Regions from separate parts of the Streptomyces sp. NBC_00341 genome, predicted to be linked through region 2. Evidence: riboswitches for the same ligand, from Rfam matches in the RefSeq annotation. Region 2 holds a riboswitch; each other region holds the start of a gene.

Region 1 (2,193 bases), 5.9 Mb from region 2:
CTCCTGGCCCAGCCTGACCAGGCCGCGCAACACCTTGAGATGGGCGTCGGTGCGGCGCTGGGCGGCACGGGCCGCACCGAGCGGCTCCAGCAGCATCCGGACCTCGAGCAGGTCGGCCGCCTCCTGCTCGTCGGGCTCGGCGACGCAGGCCCCGGCATGCCTGCGGGTGACCACGAAACCCTCGGACTCCAGGGTGCGCAGCGCTTCACGCACCGGGACGCGGGAAACCCCGTAACGGCGTGCGAGCACCTCCTCGGTGAGTCGGCTGCCGCGTTCGAAGACACCGGAGACGATGTCGTCACGGATTGCCGTGCATACCGAATGCGCCGGAATGCGCATGTCCGAACCTCCGCCTTAATCCCCGCGAAACGCGGCCGATCGACGCCTGTCCTGTGACTCTATTGCAATGCGGACGCATTTCCGATGCCGGGCGTAAATTCATGAATATCTTTTGGTCGCGGACGGGTTCGGGAAGGGGGGCCGCACCACGGCCCGGCGGCCGGGTACGACTGAAGGCCCCGGCGCATCGCCGGGGCCTTCGGTGAGGTGCTTCGCGTCGGTCAGACGGTGACGCCGTGCGCGCGCAGATACGCGACCGGGTCCATGTCGGAGCCGTACGACGGGGTGGTGCGGGCCTCGAAGTGGAGGTGCGGTCCGGTGGCGTTGCCGGTGGCGCCGGAGAGGCCGATCCGCTGCCCCTGGCCGACGCTCTGGCCGACGGAGACGCCGATCGAGGAGAGGTGGCCGTACTGGGTGTACGTGCCGTCCGTCATCCGGAGCACGATGTTGTTGCCGTACGCGCCGCCCCAGCCGGCCTCGACGACCGTACCGGCGCCGACGGCGACGACGGAACTGCCGGACGCCGCGTGGAAGTCGATGCCGGAGTGGCTGCCGGAGGACCACAGGGAGCCGCTGGACTTGTAGCCGGTGCTCACGTAGGAACCCGCGACGGGCAGCTGGAAGGTGCCGAGCCGGGCGCGCTCGGCGGAGCGGGCGGCGCGCGCCTCGCTCTCGCGGGCCTCCTTGGCCTTGGCGGCGGCCTTGGCCTTCTTGGCCTTCGCCTCGGCCTTCTTCTTCGCGTCGGCTTCGGCCTTGGCCTTCGCCTTGGCGACGGCGTCGGCCTGGTGCCGCTGTGCGTCCGCCTGGGCGTCGATCCGGTCGGCCAGGTCGCCCTCGATGGTGATGATCTGGGAGAGACCGGTATCGGCGGCGGGGGCCTCGGTGTCCGCGGCGAGCGCCGGGGAGGCCAGCGAGCCGATGACGCCGGTGGTCGCCAGGGTCGCGATGCCGACGGCCTTCGCGCCTCGGCGCGTCAGACGGCTCGGGGCACGGTGCTTCCCCGTGGCACGGGTGAACGCCATGAAGTGGCTGGTCCTTTCCTTCCTTCTCGCCTACCGGGTTAGCTGACGGGTTCGGAGCAGGAAGGTCTCCTACGGAGTCCCGAACCTCGTCGAGGCATGGGCATCCGATTCACCCCAGGGACTGCGTGGGTCCCCGGCTCCCCGGGCTCGCGCCTGACGGGGACTCGGCGATGGCTGCCCGGTACGTCGCGGATGCGGCATACGAGTGACGGACAGCCGGGCCGACGCTAAGCGGGGGCACTTCCCCGCACCAAACGGACAGGCGGTTTTGTAGCGCATCCCACAGGGCAGACAGGCAACCTCTCCACCAAAGCGGACAAAAAGGGAGGCCCTGGCGGCAGACGACCCGCCAGGGCCTCGCTCCCGCCCCGCTGTCGGGGGCGGTGGCAGGTCAGCCGGTGACGACCGAGACCTCTCCGATGCCGAGAGCCGTGACGGGCTCCTTGATCTGTGCGGCGTCCCCGACGAGGACCGTGACCAGCCGGTCCTCCGGGAAGGCGTTGACCACGGCCGCCGTCGCCTCCACCGTGCCGGTCTCGGCGAGGCGCGCGTACAGCTGCGCCTGGTAGTCGTCCGCGAGGTGCTGCTCGACCTGGTCCGCGAGGGTGCCCGCGACGGAGGCGGCCGTCTCGAACTTCAGCGGTGCCACGCCCACGAGGTTCTGCACGGCCGTCTCGCGCTCGGCGTCCGTCAGGCCCTCCGCGGCCAGGGTCCGCAGCACCTTCCACAGGTCTTCCAGCGCCGGGCCGGTGGACTCGGTGTCAACCGATCCGCTGATGGCGAGCATCGCGGCGCCGGTCGCCCCCGAGGCGGAGTCCGGGGCCGAGGAGCG
Region 2 (2,193 bases):
CTGGGCGGGGCGTACGTGCTCTACCTGGGCATCAGCGCGCTGCGTGCGGCCCGGCGCCGCCCCGGCCAGTCGGGGGCCGCCGAAGCCGCGGCCGGCCAGGACGGTGGCGCGCACGCCACGAACGGGACCCGGCGCGCACTGCGCCAGGGCTTCCTGACCAACGCGCTGAACCCCAAGGCGCCGGTGCTCTTCCTCAGCCTTCTTCCGCAGTTCGTCCCGGCCGGGGCCGCCCCGCTGCCCCGGACGCTGCTGCTCGCCGCGATCGTCGTGCTGCTCGCACTGATCTGGTTCCCGGCCGTGGCGCTCCTGGTGGACCGGCTGGGCCGGTGGCTGCGTCGGCCGCGCACCGCCCGCGCGATCGAGGGCGGCAGCGGCGCGGCACTCACCGTGCTGGGCGCGGTGCTGGTGACCGGTACCCTGCTGCACTGATGCGGGGTCGGGGTGCGCGTCCGGAGCGGGGTGGCGTCAGCTGACCCGGCCGTAGTAGACGCTCTTCGTCCAGATCTTCTCCAGCCGCACCACGGCACCGGTCTTCGGCGAGTGCCAGATCTTGCCGCTGCCCGCGTAGATGCCCACGTGGAAGACGCTGCGGCCGGAGTGGAAGAAGACCAGATCGCCACGCTGCCGCTTCGAGGCCGAGATGTGGCGGGTCTTGTTGTACTGCTGCTGGGCCGTGCGCGGGAGCTTCTTGCCCGCCTTCTTGAACGAATAGAGCGTCAGACCCGAACAGTCGAAACGGCTGGGGCCGGTGGCGCCCCACCGGTACGGCGATCCCTTCTTCGACGCGGCGATGTTGAGCGCCTTCATCGAATGAGTCGCGGCCTGGGCGTCGGTCACGGCGCCGGGGACGAACAGCGTGCCGCCGACGGCGGCGAGAGTCAGAACCGAGGCCGTCGTGGCCCGGGTGAGGAGAGACGGGACATGAACCTGCGCAGTCATGCGCAACCCTTCGTCAGCCGCCTGTGAAGGATGACCTGTCGGGTTCGGGCTGGCGAAGTCGCCCGGCCGCACGTGGCGGCTTCACCCCGAGGGACGACCGGGGGTCCGGTCGGCCCGTTGTGCTCGGGTCCTCCACTCCTGCCGATCCACTCCTGTCGACCAGGCATCCGGGCAGCGGCAGGACTCGGCGTCCGCCCGGACCGCCCCGCCGCGGTGGCGGGGGCTTGTCGTCCCAGGGATCTTGACTCACCGAACGCCGGATTTCCGAGGTGAAACGGTGATATGTGAGGCTCATCACGACTGACCCGTTCGGGTGGACAGGGGGCCTTACGGGGAGTTGCGGCACCTCTCCTTCCGCTGCCGTACCAGGGGTGGAACGGGAGATTTCACCCATGGCCCACCTCGAAAGCGCAAGTTGGGCTGTCCCTCCTGCGAGGTAACACCTACGCCGAACGAGCGAGATAAATCGGTCCGCCCGTCGGGCGTGTCGGCGCAAGGGAGTTGATCAACTCGGCGGGGCGGGTGGCACGGTGAGCCGCCCGGCGCGGCGCTCACCGTCCAGCACCCGTAACGCCCGAGTCAACGTGGCGGAGTGGATCCGCCTTTCACCCCGCTCGTGCATCAACGCGAGCGCGTCCCGCAGCGCCGCGGCGTGCGAGGCGAGCGCCTGCGCGGCGCGCAGGGCCCCGTAGGTGTCGTCGGCGCGGGCCGGGTTGATCCGGCCCAGCTGGTCGACGACTTCCAGATACCGGTCGATGAACTCGCCCTCCGCGCGGGTCAGGGCGGGCAGCGGCGGGAACTCGGGTGGCCGCATCGCGGGTTCACCTCGCGGCGGGCGGTAGCGCGGGCCCGCGGTTCTGCACGATGTGGTCGATCAGCCCGTAGGCCCTGGCGCCCTCGGCGTCGAGAATGAGGTCGCGCTCGGTGTCGTCGCTGATCTGCTCGGCGGAGCGGCCGGTGTGACGGGCCAGCATGCCCGTCAGCGTCTCCCGCATCCTGGCCAGTTCCCGCGCCTCGATCTCCAGGTCGGACGGCTGCCCCTGCACCGGCTCGGAGAGTTCGGGCTGCTGCATCACGACCCGTGCGCCGGGCAGCGCGTGCCGTCGGCCGGGTGCTCCGGCGGCCAGCAGTACGGCCGCGCCGGCGCCCGCCTGGCCGAGGCAGAAGGTCTCCACCTCGCAGGCCAGGAAGGCCATCGTGTCGTACACCGCCGTCATGGCCCCGAACGAGCCGCCGGGGGAGTTGATGTAGAGC
Region 3 (2,193 bases), 4.6 Mb from region 2:
GTTGGTGTCCTGGTACTCGTCGACCAGAACGTGCCGGAAGCGGCGGCGGTAGTGCTCGGCGACGTCGGGGAAGGCCTGGAGCAGGTGCACCGTCGTCATGATGATGTCGTCGAAGTCCAGCGCGTTGGCCTCGCGCAGCCGGGACTGGTACATCGCGTAGGCCTGGGCGAGGGTCTTCTCGAAGCCGTCCGTGGCCTGTCCGGCGAAGGTCTCCTCGTCGATCAGCTCGTTCTTCAGGTTCGACACCTTGGCCGTGAACGACTTCGGCGGGAAGCGCTTCGGGTCGAGGTCGAGATCGCGGCAGACCAGGGCCATCAGCCGCTTGGAGTCCGCCGCGTCGTAGATCGAGAACGAGGAGGTGAAGCCGAGCTTCTTCGACTCGCGGCGCAGGATCCGGACGCACGCGCTGTGGAAGGTCATGACCCACATGGCGTTGGCGCGGGGCCCGACGAGCTGCTCGACGCGCTCCTTCATCTCACCGGCGGCCTTGTTGGTGAAGGTGATCGCCAGAATCTGGCCGGGGTGCACCCCGCGCTCGGCCAGCAGGTGGGCGATGCGGTGCGTCAGCACCCGGGTCTTGCCCGAACCGGCCCCGGCGACGATGAGCAGCGGGGAGCCCGCGTGCACGACGGCGGCACGCTGCTCGGTGTTCAGCCCGTCGAGCAGCGCGGCGGCGTCGATGACCGGGCGGTGGGCCCCGTCGCGGTAGTACGCGTCGCGGGGCGGCGGGGGCCCGTCGAACACGCCCCCGAAGAGGTCCTCCGGCACCGCTTCGGGTGCGGAGTCCTCGGGGGGTGGCGGGGGCCCTTCCTCCGTGTGCTGGAGGCCGGCCAGGAAACTGTCGTCAAAGAGGCTGCTCATCGCCCTCCGAGTCTAGGGCCTGTCCGGCGGATCATGGCCGGGGTCGCACGGCAGAACCCGCACCCACGGGAGCCACACACGGCGATGCCCGGACCACCCTGCGTAGGAAAATGCCGCGCCGCGCCCGGCCGTACGGCACGGGTTCCGCAAGGTCACGAAAATGTATCGGGCATATCGAACATCAACCTTCACAGCGGCACCATGAGTTGGCTAGCGTGCTCGTTCGGACGGCCGTACCCCCAGAGGCGAACCACGCCGAGCGGGCGTCCACGCCGAATCCGGGCCGCCCGTACGGGGTCCGGAACCGGGGACCCACACGCAGCACCGGGGTGAATCGGTCCGCAACCCCCACCAGGACCGTAGGGCAGCCTTCCGTTCCGCCCGAACCCGACAGCTAACCCGGTAGGCGGTCCACGGAAGGAAATGCCGGCCTTGGCATCGCATCGCAAACCGCGCCCCCGGGTGCGCAGCACCACCCCCGCCATCGGGTTCACGACGGCCGCACTCGCCTCGGTGACCCTGCTGTCCACGCAGAGCGCGCTGGCGGCCCCGGCCCCGAAGCCCAGCATCGAGGACGTCCAGAAGAAGGTCGACGACCTCTACCGGCAGGCGGGCACCGCGACCCAGCACTACGACGAGGCGAAAGAGGCGTCCGCCGCGCAGCGCACCAAGGTGGACGGGCTGCTGGACGACATCGCCAAGCGCGCCGACAAGCTGAACGACGCCCGCCGGACGCTCGGGAACTACGCGGCCGCCCAGTACCGCGACGGCGCGCTCGCGCCGACCGCCACCTTCTTCCTGGCCAACGACCCGCAGTCGTTCTTCGACCAGACCCACCTGATGAACCGGATGGCCACGAACCAGCAGCAGGCCGTCACGGACTTCCGGACGAAGCAGGCGCAGGCGTCGAAGAAGCGGGCAGAGGCGGTGACGAGCCTGGAGACGCTCACCGCGTCGCAGACCAAGCTGCGCACCAGCAAGCAGGACGTGCAGAACAAGCTGACCGAGGCGCGCACGCTGCTGTCGAAGCTGACCGCGCAGGAGAAGGCGCGGCTGGCCGAGCTGGAGGAGAAGAAGAAGGCCGAGGCCGCGCGCAAGGCAAAGGAGCTGGCGAAGAAGCAGGCGGCCGCGAAGGCGGAGGCAGAGCGCAAGGCCAAGGAGGCCGGCAGCGGCAGCGGCACGGGCTCCGGTACGGGCACGGGAACGGGCACCGGTTCCGGTTCTGGCTCCGGCTCGGACAGCAGCGCGACGACGAAGGCCGAGAAGGTCCTCGCGTTCGCCAGGGCCCAGATGGGCAAACCGTACGTCTGGGGGGCCACCGGCCCGTCCTCG
Region 4 (2,193 bases), 180 kb from region 2:
GACCCTTGGAGGGCGTGCCGGCGACGGCGTTCGAGTCCCAGTTGTTCACGATCTGCGGGTTGCCGGAGGACTCGCGGATCACGTTGCGGTAGATGCTGTCGTAGCTGCCCGGGATGCCGTTCTGGGCCATCACGGCGAGCGACTCCTTGATCCAGCCGTCGAGGTCGTCGGTGTACGCCGTCGCGGCCTGCGCGGGAGCGGTGGCCGCGGTCTCGGTGGCGGTGGTCCCGGTGGTCTTCTCCGCGACGGGCACGACCGTCCGCTGGGAGCGGTCGGCGCGGTCGGTCCCCTCGGACCGGTCGGACGACTGGGCGGCGTCGGTCGCGGGCTTCGCCTCGGTCGCGGGCTTTGCCTTCGATTCGGCGGTGGGAGCCGCCTTCGGCGCTACGGCAACGGACTTGGCACCGATGGTCAGCTTGAGGCCCGGGTGAATCAGGTCGGGGTTTCCACCGACCGTACTCCGGTTGTCCTGGTAGAGCCGCTCCCAGCCACCGCTGAGGGAATGCCCCCGGGCGATCTTGGAAAGCGAATCGCCGGAGACCACGGAATAGACGGTGGACTCCGCCTTGTGGGCCGCAATTCCCTTGGCAGCAAAGGGGGTCGAGGACGCCGACTTTTCCGCGACGGTGGGGTGTGCCGGTGCGGCAGAAGCCGATCCGGCCCCGATCAGGGGGAGCGCGAGAACGACTCCGCCCGTGCTCACGGCGATGAAACCGCGGGTCAGGGTGGTGGACTTGAAACGACGGTACTTACCCGTGATGGGCATGGCGCATTTCCTCTCCGCCGCCTGCGAGGTGAGCTGTCGGGTTCGGACTGGAGATGTCCGGCCGCACGTGATGGCGACTTAACCCCTAGCCGCTCCGGATTCCGGACCGGCAGTAAACCTGGGTCCCCCGCTCCTGCCGTACGTGAGTGGGTCGGGTTCCCGGACGGCGGCAGGATTCGGCGTTCCGTCCGGATTGACGGTGACCGTAAGCGAAAAACGCCGGAGGAAACAAGCCCGGAATTCTTGATCCCAATTGATTCGCAAGATCAATTAAAGGAAATGCTCAGCATCAGACCCTTCAGGGGAAGTCAACTTTCTTGGCGCGACAGGGAACCGAGGCCGGACGCATCGCATCACGGGCCGGAAAGGTGACGCTGGCCACTGAGCCCGAAAAGGGTGATTTGCTCAATATTCATAGTCTTTGGGCTATGAAAAGGGAGACCTTAATATCCTATTCATAGACTATTGATGATCTTTACGACTAGCCACCCAATCGGGACATTTCGCCAAGCCCGACAGTTGCGGCACCCGCGACTCCGCACCTCCGCCGACACGGCGTCGCACAACTGCATCTCTATTGATGCATCGAAATAGATGTACTAGGGTGTGGTGCATCGACCGGCGCCCGTGGCGCCGCCCACCCCCGCGACAGGGAGAACCTGATGTTCCTCGACACCGATGGCGCCACGCTCTACTACGAAGTCCGCGGCTCCGGCCCCCTGCTGCTCGTCTCCCAGAGCGGTGAGGGCGATGCCGATCGCAGCACCGACCTGGTCGACCGGCTCGTGGACAGCTGGACCGTGGTCACCTACGACCGCCGGGGCCTCTCCCGCAGCACGCTCGACGATCCCGGACAGCGCATCACCATGGCGCAGCACGCCGACGACGTGCACCGGCTGCTGGCCGAACTGGCCGATGAGCCCGCCCTGATGCTCGGGTGCAGCATGGGCGCCGCCATCGGGCTGCATCTGGCGATCACCCACCCCGAACAGCTCGGGCTGCTCGTGGCGCACGACCCGGTCGCACCGCCCCTGCTGCCCACCGGAGAGCGCGAGCGACACCGCGCCGAGCTGGCGCATCTTCAGGATGTCTACCGCGACGGCGGTCTGGCAGCGGCCTTCCCCGAGATCGCCCGGGTCCTCGGCATCGATCCGGCGCGCCAGGAGACCGAGCCGGAGCTCACACCGATGCCGCTCACCCCGCGCCGTGTCGCCAACTTCGGCTTCTTCATCGAGCGCGACTTCACCGCGGTCATCGAATCCGAGCTCGACCGGGAAGCGCTGCGGGCGACTCCCGTACGTATCGTGCCCGCGAGCGGCAGCACCACGGCGTCATCCGTCTTCGTCGGACAGTGCGCACAGAGCCTCGCCGAGCTGGTCGGCCGGGAGGTCGTCCCGTTCCCCGGCGGGCACAACGGCAACACCACG

What was found. Region 2 has a riboswitch for cyclic di-AMP ahead of OG892_RS03960 (C40 family peptidase). Riboswitches for the same ligand answer to the same signal wherever they lie in the genome.
Positions count from the first base shown of each region.
Region 1: it holds a riboswitch for cyclic di-AMP, as region 2 does, so the genes downstream of both, OG892_RS30560 (M23 family metallopeptidase) here and OG892_RS03960 (C40 family peptidase) in region 2, are expected to answer to the same signal.
Region 3: it holds a riboswitch for cyclic di-AMP, as region 2 does, so the genes downstream of both, OG892_RS24900 (NlpC/P60 family protein) here and OG892_RS03960 (C40 family peptidase) in region 2, are expected to answer to the same signal.
Region 4: it holds a riboswitch for cyclic di-AMP, as region 2 does, so the genes downstream of both, OG892_RS03220 (LysM peptidoglycan-binding domain-containing protein) here and OG892_RS03960 (C40 family peptidase) in region 2, are expected to answer to the same signal.

Region 1 covers NZ_CP108002.1:6,785,657-6,787,849, reverse strand. The annotation lists gene OG892_RS30565 (GntR family transcriptional regulator) at 1-339, opposite strand, end outside; gene OG892_RS30560 (M23 family metallopeptidase) at 561-1,361, opposite strand; cyclic di-AMP (ydaO/yuaA leader) riboswitch at 1,374-1,541, opposite strand; gene OG892_RS30555 (pitrilysin family protein) at 1,753-2,193, opposite strand, start outside.
Region 2 covers NZ_CP108002.1:896,384-898,576, reverse strand. The annotation lists gene OG892_RS03965 (LysE family translocator) at 1-429, shown strand, start outside; gene OG892_RS03960 (C40 family peptidase) at 466-939, opposite strand; cyclic di-AMP (ydaO/yuaA leader) riboswitch at 943-1,139, opposite strand; gene OG892_RS03955 (hypothetical protein) at 1,445-1,753, opposite strand; gene OG892_RS03950 (ATP-dependent Clp protease proteolytic subunit) at 1,761-2,193, opposite strand, start outside.
Region 3 covers NZ_CP108002.1:5,501,760-5,503,952, reverse strand. The annotation lists gene pcrA (DNA helicase PcrA) at 1-861, opposite strand, end outside; cyclic di-AMP (ydaO/yuaA leader) riboswitch at 1,122-1,286, shown strand; gene OG892_RS24900 (NlpC/P60 family protein) at 1,285-2,193, shown strand, end outside.
Region 4 covers NZ_CP108002.1:712,729-714,921, forward strand. The annotation lists gene OG892_RS03220 (LysM peptidoglycan-binding domain-containing protein) at 1-766, opposite strand, end outside; cyclic di-AMP (ydaO/yuaA leader) riboswitch at 772-958, opposite strand; gene OG892_RS03225 (alpha/beta fold hydrolase) at 1,429-2,193, shown strand, end outside.